3 regions of the Intestinimonas sp. HCP28S3_D6 genome follow, and region 1 is predicted to be linked to each of the others. Evidence: riboswitches for the same ligand, from Rfam matches in the RefSeq annotation. Region 1 holds a riboswitch; each other region holds the start of a gene.

What was found. A riboswitch is a leader RNA that binds a small molecule or an ion and turns the genes downstream of it on or off. The one in region 1 is predicted to bind cobalamin.
Region 2: linked by a shared signal. The riboswitch ahead of cbiD (cobalt-precorrin-5B (C(1))-methyltransferase CbiD) and the one ahead of ACTNBK_RS14425 (homing endonuclease associated repeat-containing protein) in region 1 are both predicted to bind cobalamin.
Region 3: linked by a shared signal. The riboswitch ahead of ACTNBK_RS03200 (energy-coupling factor ABC transporter permease) and the one ahead of ACTNBK_RS14425 (homing endonuclease associated repeat-containing protein) in region 1 are both predicted to bind cobalamin.

Annotation. Positions count from the first base shown of each region.
Region 1 is NZ_JBQHTM010000053.1:6,621-11,168, forward strand. It holds gene ACTNBK_RS14420 (ABC transporter substrate-binding protein) at 1-1,550, opposite strand, end outside; gene ACTNBK_RS14425 (homing endonuclease associated repeat-containing protein) at 1,629-2,597, opposite strand; cobalamin riboswitch at 2,689-2,911, opposite strand; gene ACTNBK_RS14430 (helix-turn-helix domain-containing protein) at 3,459-3,752, shown strand; gene ACTNBK_RS14435 (hypothetical protein) at 3,870-4,548, shown strand, end outside.
Region 2 is NZ_JBQHTM010000005.1:79,026-83,573, forward strand. It holds gene hisC (histidinol-phosphate transaminase) at 1-449, shown strand, start outside; gene ACTNBK_RS03110 (radical SAM protein) at 446-1,315, shown strand; cobalamin riboswitch at 1,408-1,597, shown strand; gene cbiD (cobalt-precorrin-5B (C(1))-methyltransferase CbiD) at 1,697-2,839, shown strand; gene cobM (precorrin-4 C(11)-methyltransferase) at 2,855-3,610, shown strand; gene ACTNBK_RS03125 (cobalt-precorrin 5A hydrolase) at 3,607-4,548, shown strand, end outside.
Region 3 is NZ_JBQHTM010000005.1:94,505-99,052, forward strand. It holds gene ACTNBK_RS03185 (cobyric acid synthase) at 1-84, shown strand, start outside; gene ACTNBK_RS03190 (precorrin-8X methylmutase) at 89-733, shown strand; gene ACTNBK_RS03195 (sirohydrochlorin cobaltochelatase) at 754-1,542, shown strand; cobalamin riboswitch at 1,561-1,751, shown strand; gene ACTNBK_RS03200 (energy-coupling factor ABC transporter permease) at 1,781-2,497, shown strand; gene ACTNBK_RS03205 (energy-coupling factor ABC transporter substrate-binding protein) at 2,512-2,805, shown strand; gene cbiQ (cobalt ECF transporter T component CbiQ) at 2,808-3,590, shown strand; gene ACTNBK_RS03215 (ATP-binding cassette domain-containing protein) at 3,587-4,432, shown strand; gene cobI (precorrin-2 C(20)-methyltransferase) at 4,437-4,548, shown strand, end outside.

The DNA of each region.
Region 1 (4,548 bases):
CCGGTGATAGAGCTGGAAGATGCCACCACCTCCTGAGAGTACAGCACGGGAATGTTGGGGAAATCTTCGGCGGAGATCTCCTGGAGCTCCCGATAGATCTCAGTCAGCCGGTCTGCATCCAGGCAGACGGCCGCCTCTTCAATGAGTTCATCCACATGGTCGTTGTGATAGCCCAGACCATAGCTGATATTGGTGCCGCCCTCTGTATACATGAAGCCCTTGAACAGGGAGAAGGGATTGGCGGAGGGCAGTCCCTGAATCTTCAGGCACAGGTTATAATTCCCCGCCTCCATTTCCTCCTTGCAGGGGCCCCAGTCCATCTGCTGGATGCTGACCTTGATGTTGGTGCCCTCAATATTCTCCAGCAGGGCCTGGATATACTCGGCTTCTTCCTGATAAGGGTAGCGGTTGGCGTCCACGCCAGGCAGCAGGAACAGCAGTTCCACCTCCTGGTCGCCCACCACCTGACGGATCAGTTCAGCGCCTTTTTCCGGATCGTGCTGTACAGGCTGCTCCTCATAGAAGGCGGAAGTGTAATTTAAGAATCCGCCGGCGGCAATGCCGTAGCCGTTATAGAAGCTGTCGATGATGGTCTGGCGGTCCAGCAGCAGGGACAAACCCTCCCGCATACGCACATCGTTGAAGGGGAACGCACCGCCGTTCACATTGAGAAAATGGGTAATGCCGGAATCGCCCACAGACACATTGTAGGCCGGGTCGCCGTCGATCTCCGCGGCCTGAGAGGGCGAGATGGCGCCCAGATCACACAGGCCCTGAACCTCACCGGCCCGCAGGGCGGTATAGCGGGTCTCGGCATCGGGAATGACCTTGAAGCGGAAGGTCTGGGCGATGCCCGGGGTACCCCAATAGTTGTCATTACGTTCGATCACACAGTATTGACCAAGCACGTTTTCTGTTACCACATAGGGGCCGGTGCCAATGGGGAATCCGCTGAAGGTGCCGCCCTCGGCAAAGCAGGAGGGCTCAAAGATGGCAGAGCCGTAGTTAACCATGGTATAGTCCAGCAGCGGCTGCCCCTCAGCCAGGGTAAGCACTACGGTGTAGTCATCGGTCTTTTCGTAGGAGAGCAGGCCGGGATAGATTGTATCAATGTTCATACCGTAAAAAGAGGACTCAAAAGGCCCCTTCTTCATGCGGTCAAAGTTGGCCAGCACGATGTCGGCATTGAACGGGGTGCCGTTGGAGAATGTAACTCCCTCCCGCAGGTGGAACGTCCAGACGGTGGAGTCCTCATTGTGCTCCCATTCGGTGGACAGCGCGGGAGCGGGTTTTCCGTGTTCGTCCTTTGTGATCAGAGGCTCCCATACCCCCAGGGACATGGAGGCGTAGTAAGCGTCCTGCTCTCCAGGACACTGATCACGAGATGCCGCAAAGACGATTTCTCGGGTCTGATCCACCGTGGCGGCAGACGATTGGGATGGGGCGGGGGCGCCGGGGGTTTCCTCCGACGTGGGCGTTCCCCCGCAGGCAGCCAAGGACAGGGCAAGGACAGCGCCCAGCAATGCGGATAACAACTGCTTTTTCTTCATTTCGTTCTCCCTTTCTTCCATGATAAGCTCTATGGAAACGCACAGCGTACCTGTGCAGTATTCTCGGACAAATGGGACTCACTCCTGCAGCCCCAGTTGGAACAGGGCATTGGACCAGGTACCGCAGGCTTCCTGCAGCCGGCGGCGAACCTCAGCGGGCACTTCCCGGCGATGGGGGGTGTGTCCCAATTCTTCCGCCAGATTCCGCACCAGTTCCAGATCCGCAGCGGTCTCCGGCTCCAGCCGCAGCAGCCGGTAGTGGCAGTCGTATAAGTCCCCCCGGTGAGCGGCCCTGGAGCGGGTTTCCTCCCGACGGAGCGGCGCATTGACAAAAGGCGAGATCCGCTGAACCGGCTCCAGATCAACTTGGTAGAGAACATTCCTCCAGGAACCAAAGCGTCGGATCAGGGGTGTGCGCAATTCCTCCGCTATCTCACTGCGCAGAGGTGCCCGATTGAGCTTCTGCGCAATGGCTCGGAGCTGTCCAAGGCGCTGACGATCCTCTTCCTTCAAGTCATCCGCTTTCCACAGGCTATCGGCAACCGCCTGCTCCACACCAGCCGCCGCCAATACCTGGCCCCAGGTCTGGTACCGTTTGTGCAGTGTCCGGCATACCTCCGGCAGTTCCGAGGGATGGGGAATCCGTCCCAGCCTCTCCGCTGCTTCCCGCACCCGGGAGAGCATCTGCATGACTTCCTGCTCTTTCCGGGCCGCCTCCTCACAGGACAGGCCCCCACGGCCCGCCGCCCGGCTCAGGCCCGCTGCCCGCAGCGTTCCCGGCCAGTTCCGGAACCGGCTGCGCAGATACTGCCGCAAAAGCCAGTGAACCTCTCCCTGGGCTGGGGAGTGATCCAGTCGCCGCGCTGTCACACGCAGCAGCTCCAGCAGTTCATCATCGGTGAAAGCGGCACAGAGTTCCGCTCCCTCCGGGCTGTCCATGGAGCAGCAGACACACAGAGCCTCATCTTCCACGCTCAGGGGCTCGTCCTTCAAGAGAATATCCATCAGCTGTGCTTTCTGCTCATCTATCCTTTTGTTTTCCTCCACAAACGATCCCCCTCTCCACAAAAAACGACTGTGGACATGATATCCACAGCCGTTTCTCTGTGCGCACAGCGAACGGGCGCAGCGTCCCGCACCCGTCCCTCTTCTTTTTGTAGGTCTTCTGACTCGCGCTTGGGGCAGCTCTCTGCCTTCGCCGGTCTGCTCTGCCTTCTCAGGGTACGTCCCCAATGGCGAACTTTCGTTGACGAGCAGCGGACATCACGCTTACAGCGGCGGTTACCGTCCGGGATTCTCACCCGATTCCCTTGTTCAGCCCCTCGCTTCTGTGAGGAGCCACAAAAAGTTAAATTGTAATATAAAATGTGCGATCTTCCCATTTTGGAAAGACCGCACTTACATAAAAACAGTCTACGACTTCCAAAAGGCGCCATGGGTGTACATGGATGTACGATCACTGCCGGCTGACGTCTTCCGACGAATACGGCCTCCGCGCCGGATTCCCACCGGCTTATGATAAAGAGCACCTGTTCGGAAACAAGTTTCTCATCGTATCTGTCCTGTATTGAATTTTCGCTTCATTATACCGCAATCCTCTGTGCAATGCAAGTGCATAATAATTCTTATGGAAAATGGTATGGCAAAGTTACTGAAAAGCCAATATGATCCACGCCGCGGAGGTCTAAGAGAAAAGGCTGAAGTTGAGAACAGCTTTGATATTCCTGACTAATAGTTTCATCAAAAATAGAGAAAGTACCCTGGACATATCGCTTTCTTTTTGCAGGAAAAGTTATACATGTCAGCAAAAGAACAGTGAATTGCGAATGGGTCAACTAAATTGGGTAGATAACATTTCTGTGAGAAAATATGAGTCGTTTACACTATAAGAAAAGGAGGATACGGCTCATGGTTGATTTTTCGCAGCGGTTGAAAAGGGTTAGGATGGACCGTCACATGACACAGGCGCAAGTGGCCAAGAAAATCGGCGTCACTGCCAGCATGGTATCCTCCTATGAAACAGACATTCGTCTGCCATCCTATGATGTGATGATCCGCATCGCCGACCTGTTCGGGGTGTCGGTGGATTATCTGTTGGGCCGGGACAACAAGCGGTTGGTGGATCTTTCCCGCCTGACAGATGAAGAAGCAGCGGTGGTGTGTGGGATGATCAGTCTGCTGGAGCAGAAAAAAGGGGAGTAAACCGCTCAGAATAAGCCAACAGGACAGGTGAGAGGATATCTCGCCTGTCTTTTTTGTTGAAATCCGGGCGCCGGCTGCGTATAGGAAAGATATACGAAATCAAGGAGGCGTCTGTTGATGAAGACATATACGCTTTACACCTGTGCCGGTCAGCTGCAGCTCCACCAGGGCCGGAAAGGAGTCCAGGTTCCCGTGGTAGTTCTCAACCGCCGGGAGCAGGTTATGGAGCCTGCGGAACTGATCCTCTGGAGCCGCCTGTGCTGGCGTTTCCGGGATCGGGAACAGCTCCGGCGGGATTTTGAGACAGCTGCTGAACAGCTTACGCTGCCGGATGAAGAGAAGGGCGCATTTGATGGCCTGCTTTGTCGCCTTATGACCAGGGGGCTGGTCATGGCCGGAGAAGGGGATTCCCAGGTGGACGCCCTCTATGACCTGCTGTGCAACCTCTATGTGACCCCCATAGACAACAGCTTTTTCGGCCGGCTGACGTCCTACGCCCGGCTTGCGTCGGCGCATCGGGTGCCTGCGGCGTCGGCGAAGAGGCTGCTGAGGAAAGACCGCCCCACCGAGCAGGAACGGCGTATCCTGGCCCTTACCCGGCAGGCCATGCTGTCTACTGCGGAGTTGGTCAAATGTGAAGAGGCGGATGCCCGGGATGTCTCAGACAGCGGAAAGCTGCTGGATGCACTCTATTATGATGACGCTACCACCTGTTACAACATTGCCCACCTGATGCGGCAGAGTCCCAAGAGGGACGCGGTGGTACTGGCGGTCTCCAACCTGTATCTGCGCAAGC
Region 2 (4,548 bases), on a different contig from region 1:
CCCTCTCCAAAGGTCACGGCCTGGCCGGCATGCGGGTGGGCTACGCCCTGGGACATCCCGACCTGATGGCCGCCCTCCGGTGCGTCCGGGACTCCATTAACTCCTATACCGTAGACCGGTGTGCCCAGGCGGCGGCGGCCGCTTCCATCGCCGACGAGGCCTATTTCGAGGCCCAGGCAGCCAAGGTATCCGCCACCCGGGACCGTTCGTCGGCACAGTTGCGGGAGCTGGGCTTTATGGTCACCGACTCCAAAGCCAACTTCCTGTTTGTCCATCACCCCAAGATTGCCGCCAAGACCCTGCTGGACGGCCTGCGGCAGCGGGGCATCCTGGTGCGCTGGTTTGACCGGCCCAGGATCTCCGACTACCTGCGCATCAGCGTGGGCACCGACGAGGAGATGGACGCCCTTTATCAAGCCCTGAAAGAACTGACGGAGGAACATTTGTGAGATACGAAGGCGATATTTACCGGCCCCCGGGAGAGTGGAAGAGCTACCTGCTCCAGGCCACGGTGGGCTGCTCCAACAATACCTGTACCTTCTGCAATATGTACCGGGACAAGAAGTTCCACATCCGGCCCATGGCAGATATTCTGGAAGACATCCGCATGGCCAAGGCCTACTACGGCGATGTGCGGCGAGTATTCCTCTGTGACGGCGACGCCATCATCATGCGCACCCATGATCTCATCACCATTCTGGATACCCTCTACGCCACCTTCCCCTCTCTGGAGAAGGTGACCACCTACGCCGGCCCCCGGAGCACTCTTACCAAGACCCCGGAGGAGCTAAAGCTCCTGCGGGAGCACGGCTTGGCCCGGGCCTATCTGGGGGTGGAAACGGGGAGCGACGAGCTCCTGCGAAAGGTGAAAAAGGGCGTTGGTGCCAGTCAAATGCTGGAGGCTGGAACACGGCTCCGGGAGGCGGGCATGGATCTGTGGGTCATGATTCTGCTGGGCTTGGGTGGCCGGGAAGGCAGTGAACAGCATATCCTGGACACCGCCGCCATGATGAACGAGATGAAGCCCAGGCACCTCTCCGCCCTCACCCTGACCCTCTATCCGGGCACGGAGCTCTATGCCGACTACCAGGCGGGGAAGTTCCAGCCCATCACCCCCATGGACAGCCTACGGGAGGCCCGGCTCCTCATCGAAAAGCTGGAGGTGGATCCCCTCCACTTTACCTGTGACCATGCCTCCAACTATGTTCCGTTGAAGGGAAGTCTGCCGGAGGACCGGGACCGTTTCCTGGCCCAGCTGGACCGGGCTCTAGAGAGCGGCGCCGGTATGCGGCCTGAGTGGAGCCGGGGCTTTTGAGCCCCGGGGAAAGTATTCCTTTACTTCCTGCTGCAAAGTTGCTATAATGTATCCGTTAGGCCGGCCCATCGGAAGGAACGGCCTGATGACAATTTGATATTCATCCGCACAGGTGCAGCGACGCAGCTGCTGAAAAGGGAAGTCCGGTGTAAATCCGGCGCAGTCTTACCTCTACTGTGAGCGCGGACGAGGGCGTGAACCACCCATTGGCCCAAGGGGCTGAGAAGGGACGCCTGAGGAGGAAGCGTGAGCCAGGAGACCTGCCGTGCGGAGCGATCGTGTTGCTCTTAGGTGGAGAGGACCAGACCAGTGCCGTTACGGGCCCTTTCCATCCAGGAAAGGGCCCGTTTTGTGTCTCAAAAGCCCCGGGAGGTGGATGATTTGAGCGATTTCGAACACTATATCTCCGTGGGGCGGGAGCGGCTGCGGTGCGGCTACACCACGGGCACCTGCGCAGCGGCGGCGGCCAGAGGGGCGGCAGAACTCCTCCTTACCGGCCAGCTTCCTCCGGCGGTGCGCATCGACACCCCGGCGGGTATTCCGGTGGAGGCCGAGCTGCTGGAGCCGTCCTCCGGCCCGGATTGGGCCTCCTGCGCCGTCCGGAAGGACGGGGGCGACGACCCCGACGCCACTCACGGCACACTTATCTTCGCCCGGGTGGAGCGGTGCGACGCCCCCGGCGTCACCATTGACGGCGGAGAAGGGGTAGGCCGGGTCACCAAGCCCGGCCTGGATCAGCCCGTGGGGGCTGCCGCCATCAACCACGTCCCCCGGCAGATGATCGGGCAGCAGGTGGCCGCAGCTATGGCCGACCACGGCTGCGACGGCGGCCTGAAGGTGGTGATCTCCGCCCCCGAGGGGGAGAAGCTGGCCCAAAAGACCTTCAACCCCCGGCTGGGCATCGTGGGGGGCATCTCCATCCTGGGCACCTCCGGCATCGTCCGGCCAATGAGCGAGGCCGCCCTCATCGACTCCCTCCGGCTGGAGCAGGACATGCTGGCGGTCGCCGGGGCGACGGACATCGTGGTCACTCCCGGCAACTACGGGGAGACCTTTGCCCGGGAGGTGCTGGGCCTGGGGCTGGGCTGCTGGTGCACCTGCTCCAACTACATCGGCGAGTCTATCGACCACGCCGCCGGTCTGGGCTTCCGCAGCCTGCTGCTGGTGGGCCACGTGGGCAAGCTGTGCAAGGTGGCCGCCGGGGTCATGAACACCCACTCCCGGGTGGCCGACGGCCGGCGGGAGACCCTGTGCACCCACGCCGCCCTGTGCGGCGGGGAACGGGCCACGGTGGAGGCCCTCTACCGCGCCGTCACCACCGACGACGCCGTGGCCATCCTGGATGGGGCCGGACTGCGGGAGGCGGTCATGGCCTCCCTGACCCAGGCCCTAGACGAACAGCTCAAACGCCGGGCGGGGGCGGAGATGGCCATTGAGGCCATCTTCTTCTCCAACCGCTATGGAATTCTGGGAAAGACGGCGGGGGCCGACCGGCTGGCCGCCCTGCACCCCATCTCATCGTGAAAGGAAGTTGTGCGCATGATCCACTTCATCGGCGCGGGCCCCGGAGCCGCCGACCTCATCACCGTCCGGGGGGCCAAGCTCCTGGGGGAGGCCGACGTCATCATCTACGCCGGGAGCCTGGTGAACCCCGCCCTGCTGGACTACAAGAAGGAGAGCTGCATTGTCTACGATAGCGCGTCCATGACCCTGGAGGCCGTCATCGACGTCATGAAGGACGCCGAGTCCAAGGGCTGGGACACCGTCCGCCTCCACACCGGCGACCCTTCCCTCTACGGGGCCATCCGGGAACAGATGGACCTGCTGGACGAGCTGGGCCTGACCTACGACGTGACCCCCGGCGTCTCCTCCTTCTCTGGAGCGGCCGCCGCCCTGGAGGCCGAGTACACCCTCCCCGACGTGTCCCAGAGCGTCATCATCACCCGCATGGCGGGCCGCACTCCGGTGCCCGAGGGAGAGAAGCTCTCCAAGATGGCCTCCCACGGCTGCACCATGGTCCTCTTCCTCTCCACCGGTCTGCTGGAGGAGGTGGAGAAGGAGCTGATGGAGGGCGGCTACGCCCCCGATACCCCCGCCGCCATCGTCTACAAGGCCACCTGGCCGGAGCAGGCGGTTTACCGCTGCACCGTGTCTACCCTGGCCGCCACCGCCAAGGCGCACCACGTCACCAAGACCGCCCTCATCACCGTGGGCGGCTTCCTGGGGGACAAGTACGACCGCTCTAAGCTTTATGACCCCGCCTTCACCCACGGCTACCGGGAGGCCAGCAAGTGAAGATCGCCCTCACCGCCTTTACCCGCCGGGGAATCGGGCTGGCCAGAAGTCTGGCCCACGACCTGGTGGAGATCGGCCACAGCTGCGCCCTGGCGGTGCCGGAGCGGCTGTCGCCGGAGACGGGGCTCCCCGGCTACGGGAGCCTGGGGGAGTGGGCCGGGGAACGGTTCGCCGACACCGATGCCCTCCTCTTTGTGGGGGCCAGCGGCATCGCCGTCCGGGCCATCGCCCCCTATGTGAAGGATAAATTTACCGACCCCGCTGTGGTGTCGGTGGACGAGGCGGGACACTTCGTCGTCCCCCTCCTCTCCGGCCATGTGGGGGGCGCCAACGACCTGGCTCGGCTGGTGGCCCGGTTCACCGGCGGCGCGGCGGCGGTGTCCACCGCTACCGATGTGAACGGGTTCTTCGCTGTGGACCAGTGGGCCAGGGAGCAAGGTTTTTTCCTTGACGGACGCGAGGGGGCCAAACGGGTGTCTGCCTCCCTGCTGTCAGGGGGCTCCGTAGGGCTGTCAAGCGATTTTCCTATCCAGGGAGAACTGCCCCGGGGGGTAGTGGAGGGACCGGCGGAGACTGGCATTGCCCTCACCCTGGACCCGGAAAAGACCCCCTTTCCCCACACTGTCCGCCTCATCCCGCCGGTGCTCCATCTGGGCATCGGCTGCCGCCGGGGCACGGCGGCGGATACCATCGCGGCGGCGGTGGAGCGGGTCTTTGCAGACCACCACCTCTCCCTCAAAGGGGTGGCCGCGGTGTGCTCCATCGACCTCAAGAAGGACGAGCCCGGCCTACTGGCCTTCTGCCAGAGCCTGGGCCTGCCCCTCACCACCTATTCGGCAGAAGAACTCTTGGCGGTGCCGGGGGATTTCACCCCGTCCCCCTTTGTGAAGAGGGTCACCGGGGTGGACAACGTATGTGAGCGCGCCGCCGTCCGGCGG
Region 3 (4,548 bases), on a different contig from region 1:
GAGCAGTACGACAAGCTGGCGGCGGGTGTCCGGGCCAGTCTGGACATGGACCGGGTCTACCGGATTCTGAATGGCGAGGAATGAGCATATGAAAGTAGAATTGCAGCGGGTGGCCCCGGCGGAGATCGAGGCCCGGAGCATGGAGATCATCCAATCGGAGCTGGGAGAACGGACCTTCCCGGCGGAGGTACTGCCGGTAGTGAAGCGGGTCATCCACACCACGGCGGACTTCGACTATGCTGACAATCTGGTCTTTTCCCCCGGCGCGGTGGAGCAGGGCATCGCCGCCATCAAGGGCGGCTGCACCATCGTCACCGATACCCAGATGGCCCGGTCGGGCATCAACAAGCGGGTGCTGGAAAAGTTCGGCGGGGAGGCGGTGTGTTTCATGTCCGACCCCGACGTGGCCGCCGAGGCCAAGGAGCGGGGGGTCACCCGTGCGGTGGTCTCCATGGAGCGGGCCGCCAAACTGGACCGCACCTTGATCCTGGCCCTGGGCAACGCCCCCACCGCCCTGGTCCGGGCCTGTGAGCTGCTGGAGGAGGGGGCTATGAAGCCTGCCCTCATCATCGGCGCTCCGGTGGGCTTTGTGAATGTGGTGGAGAGCAAGGAGCTCCTCCTCACCGAGGATGTGCCCTATATCGTGGCCCGTGGGCGGAAGGGCGGCAGCAACGTGGCCGCCGCCATCTGCAACGCCATGCTGTACCTGGCCTCCGGCAACGCCCGGGAGTGACCGGGGGAGGGGAGACCACAATGACAGAGAAAGCGGTTTTGGTGGTGTCCTTCGGCACCACCCACCTGGATACCCTGGAAAAGACCATCCAGGCCATTGAGTGGGACATCGCCGGGCGGATGCCCGGCCGGGTCCAGCGCCGGGCCTTCACCAGCGGCATGATCCTGCGCCGCCTGGCCGACCGGGAGGGGTTATGCATCGACGACGTGCCCCACGCCCTGGAGCGGCTGGCGGGGGAGGGTTTTGCCGACGTGGTGCTCCAGCCCACCCACATCATGAACGGGGACGAGTTCGACAAGCTGTGCGCCCAGGCCGAGCCCTTCCGGGCGAAATTTGCCCGCATGTCCTTCGGCCGGCCCCTCCTCACCACGCTGGAGGACTACCGGGACCTGGCCGCCGCCCTGACGGAGCTTCTGCCGGAGGCGGAGGCGGACACCGCCCACGTCTTCATGGGCCATGGCACCGAGCACTATGCCAACGCCGCCTACTGCCAGCTGGAGTACATGCTCCACGACGGCGGGCGGACCGACGCGGTGCTGGGCACCGTGGAGGGCTATCCCGGCCTGGAGGAGGTCTTCCGGCGGCTGGGTGAGCGGGAAACCGTGAAGAAGGTGGTCCTCCACCCCCTGATGGTGGTGGCGGGGGACCACGCCAAGAACGACCTGGCCGGCGACGAGCCGGAGAGCTGGAAGAGCCAGCTGACGGAGCGGGGCTACCAGGTGTCCTGCGAGCTGAAGGGCCTGGGGGAGTATCCCCAGATCCGCGCCCTCTTCGTCCGACACGCCCTGGAGGCGGCAGAGGACCGTTGAGTCCGGGCACAGGCCCGTTCTCATAGTTCCGTACAGGGTGTCCCACGGGACCTAACAGGGAAGCTGGGTGAAAATCCCGCGCAGTCCCGCTGCCGTGAGAGGGGAGCCGCCCCGCAGATTTGCCACTGGGCCGGAGAAAGGAGGTCCGGGAAGGCGCGGGGACGGCGGTGAGCCTTGAGCCGGAAGACCTGCCCTGACGTATCCATCCTGCGAGAGACAGGAAAAAGGAGAGATCCCGATGAAGCAACGCAACTACACCAACGTGAGGCTCCTGGCGGCCATGGTGGCCGTGCTGGGCCTCAGCACCCTCAGCGCCTCGGCCATGCACATCGCAGAAGGCTACCTGCCCAAGACCTGGGCCTTTGGCTGGATGGCCGTCTGCGTCCCCTTCGTGGTGGCCGGTTTTCTGTCCATCCGGAAGAAGGTGGAGCGCAGCCCCAAGGCCAAGGTCCTGCTGGCCATGTGCGGCGCCTTCGCCTTTGTCCTCTCGGCCCTGAAGATCCCCTCGGTCACCGGCTCCTGCTCCCACCCCACCGGCGTGGGCCTGGGTGCCATCCTCTTTGGGCCCACCGCCACCACCATTCTGGGTCTCATCGTGCTGCTGTTCCAGGCCCTGCTCCTGGCCCACGGCGGTCTCACCACCCTGGGCGCCAACGTCTTCTCCATGGCCATCGTGGGGCCCATCGTGTCCTGGGCGGTCTATCAGGTCCTGAAGAAGGCGGGGGCCAAGCCGGCGGTGGCCGTGTTCTGCGCCGCCGCCCTGGGCGACCTGCTGACCTATGTGACCACCTCCTTCCAGCTGGGCGTGGTCTACGGGAACATCGCGGAGTATCTCACCATCTTCGCTGTGACCCAGATCCCTCTGGCCATCGCCGAGGGCCTCCTCACCGTGGTGGTCTTCAACGTGCTGGAGAAGTATTCCGCCGCCGAGCTCCATGAGCTCGCCGTGCTGTAAGGAGGGGAAACAACATGAAGGTATGGCAGAAAAACCTGATCCTCATCGGCCTTGTGATCGTGCTGGCGGCCTTCCCGCTGTGGTACTGCCGGGGTGCCGAGTTCGGCGGCGCCGACGGCATGGCGGGGGAGCTCATCGAGGAGACCAACCCCGACTATGAGCCCTGGTTCCAGCCCATCTTCGAGCCGGCCAGCGGCGAGGTGGAGTCCCTGCTCTTCGCCCTCCAGGCCGCCATCGGCTCGGGCATCGTCTGCTTTGTGCTGGGCCGGGTGACCGCCAAAAAGCCGGAGGATAAAAAGAAGGTGTGACCATGGGGACGGACCGATATGCCTATCTCTCCCGCCTCAGGCGGGTGGACCCGGTGGCCAAGGTGTGGGTCTCCCTGGCGGTACTGCTCCTCTGCCTCTTCAGCGAGAGCATCGCCGTGGGCCTTGTGACCCTTGTGGTCATGTGCGTCCTCAACGTGGCCCTGGGGGGACAGCGCCCCGGCACCGTCCTCCACTTCATGAAGGTGCCCCTGGCCTTCCTGGTCATCGGCTGCCTCACCATCGTCATCCGGCCACTGGGGGCGGAGGAGCCGGCCCTGGGGTCGGTGCTCCTCTTCGGACGGTTCCGCTGGGGCGTCTCCCGGCTGTACCTCCACACGGGCCTCATGGTCTTCTGCAAGGCCATGGGCGCCATTTCGGCCATGTATTTTCTGGCCCTCAACACCCCCATGACCGACCTCATCCTGGCCCTGGAGCGGCTCCATGTCCCCAAGCTGCTGGTGGAGCTCATGGAGCTCATCTACCGCTTTATCTTCGTCCTCATGGACACCGCCGGGCGCATCCGGGTGGCCCAGGAGTCCCGGCTGGGGTACGGCAGCTTCCGCAAGAGCCTGGACCACATGGGGGACCTGGTGTCCCTGGTCTTCCTCCGGGCCTGGCGGAAGGGGGACAAGGTCTATACCGCCCTGGAATCCCGGGGCTATGACGGCAGTCTCACCACCCTGTCCGCCGCCTACACCGGCGGCGGGCGGATGTATGCCTGGGGGGCAGCGGCAGCCGCCCTCCAGGTGGTGACCCTGCTGCTGGAAAGGAGGCTCCTCGCGTGAGCTATGCCATCGAGGCCCAGGACCTCTACTATACCTATGAGGACGGGACGGTGGCCTTGGACCACATCTCCCTCCGGGCGGAGCGGGGGAAGATCACCGGCATCCTGGGGGCCAACGGGGCGGGGAAGTCCACCCTCTTCCTCAACCTCAACGGCGTCCTCACCCCGAAAGCGGGGACGGTGACGGTGAACGGAAAGCGGGCGGTCTACGACCGCAAGGGTATCCGGGAGATCCGCCGCCAGGTGGGCATCGTCTTTCAGGACCCGGACGACCAGCTCTTCTCTGCCGACGTCTACCGGGACATCTCCTTCGGGGGGGTGAATCTGGGGCTGCCCGAGGAGGAGGTCCGCCGCCGGGTGGAGGCGGCCATGGAGCGCACCGGCGTGAGCGCCCTCCGTGACAAGCCCACCCACGCCCTGTCCTTCGGGCAGAAGAAGCGGGTGGCCATCGCCGGCGTGCTGGTGATGGAGCCCAGCGTCATGGTCCTGGATGAGCCCACCGCCGGTCTTGACCCCCAGGGAGTCAGCGACATCATGCACCTTCTGACCGAGCTGCGGGACAGTCTGGGCATGACCATCCTCATCGCCACCCACGACATGGACATCGTCCCCCTCTACTGCGATTATACCTACCTCCTGGGCGGGGGCAGGGTGATCCTGGAGGGGACGCCGGAGGCGCTCTTCGCCCAGCCCGAGGAGCTGCGGAAAAACCATCTGCGCCTGCCCCGGATCGCCCACCTCATGGAGATCCTGCGGGAGCGGGACGGGCTGGACACCACCCCCACCGCCGCCACCATCAGCGCGGCACGGCGGGAGATCAATCGACTGTTACAGGAGAAGTGAAAGCATGGAGAGAGGTAAGCTGTACGGCGTAGGCGTGGGCCCCGGAGATCCGGAGCTGGTGACCAAAAAGGCGGAGCGGGTCCTGGGGGAGGCCGATATCGTGGCCGTCCCCGACA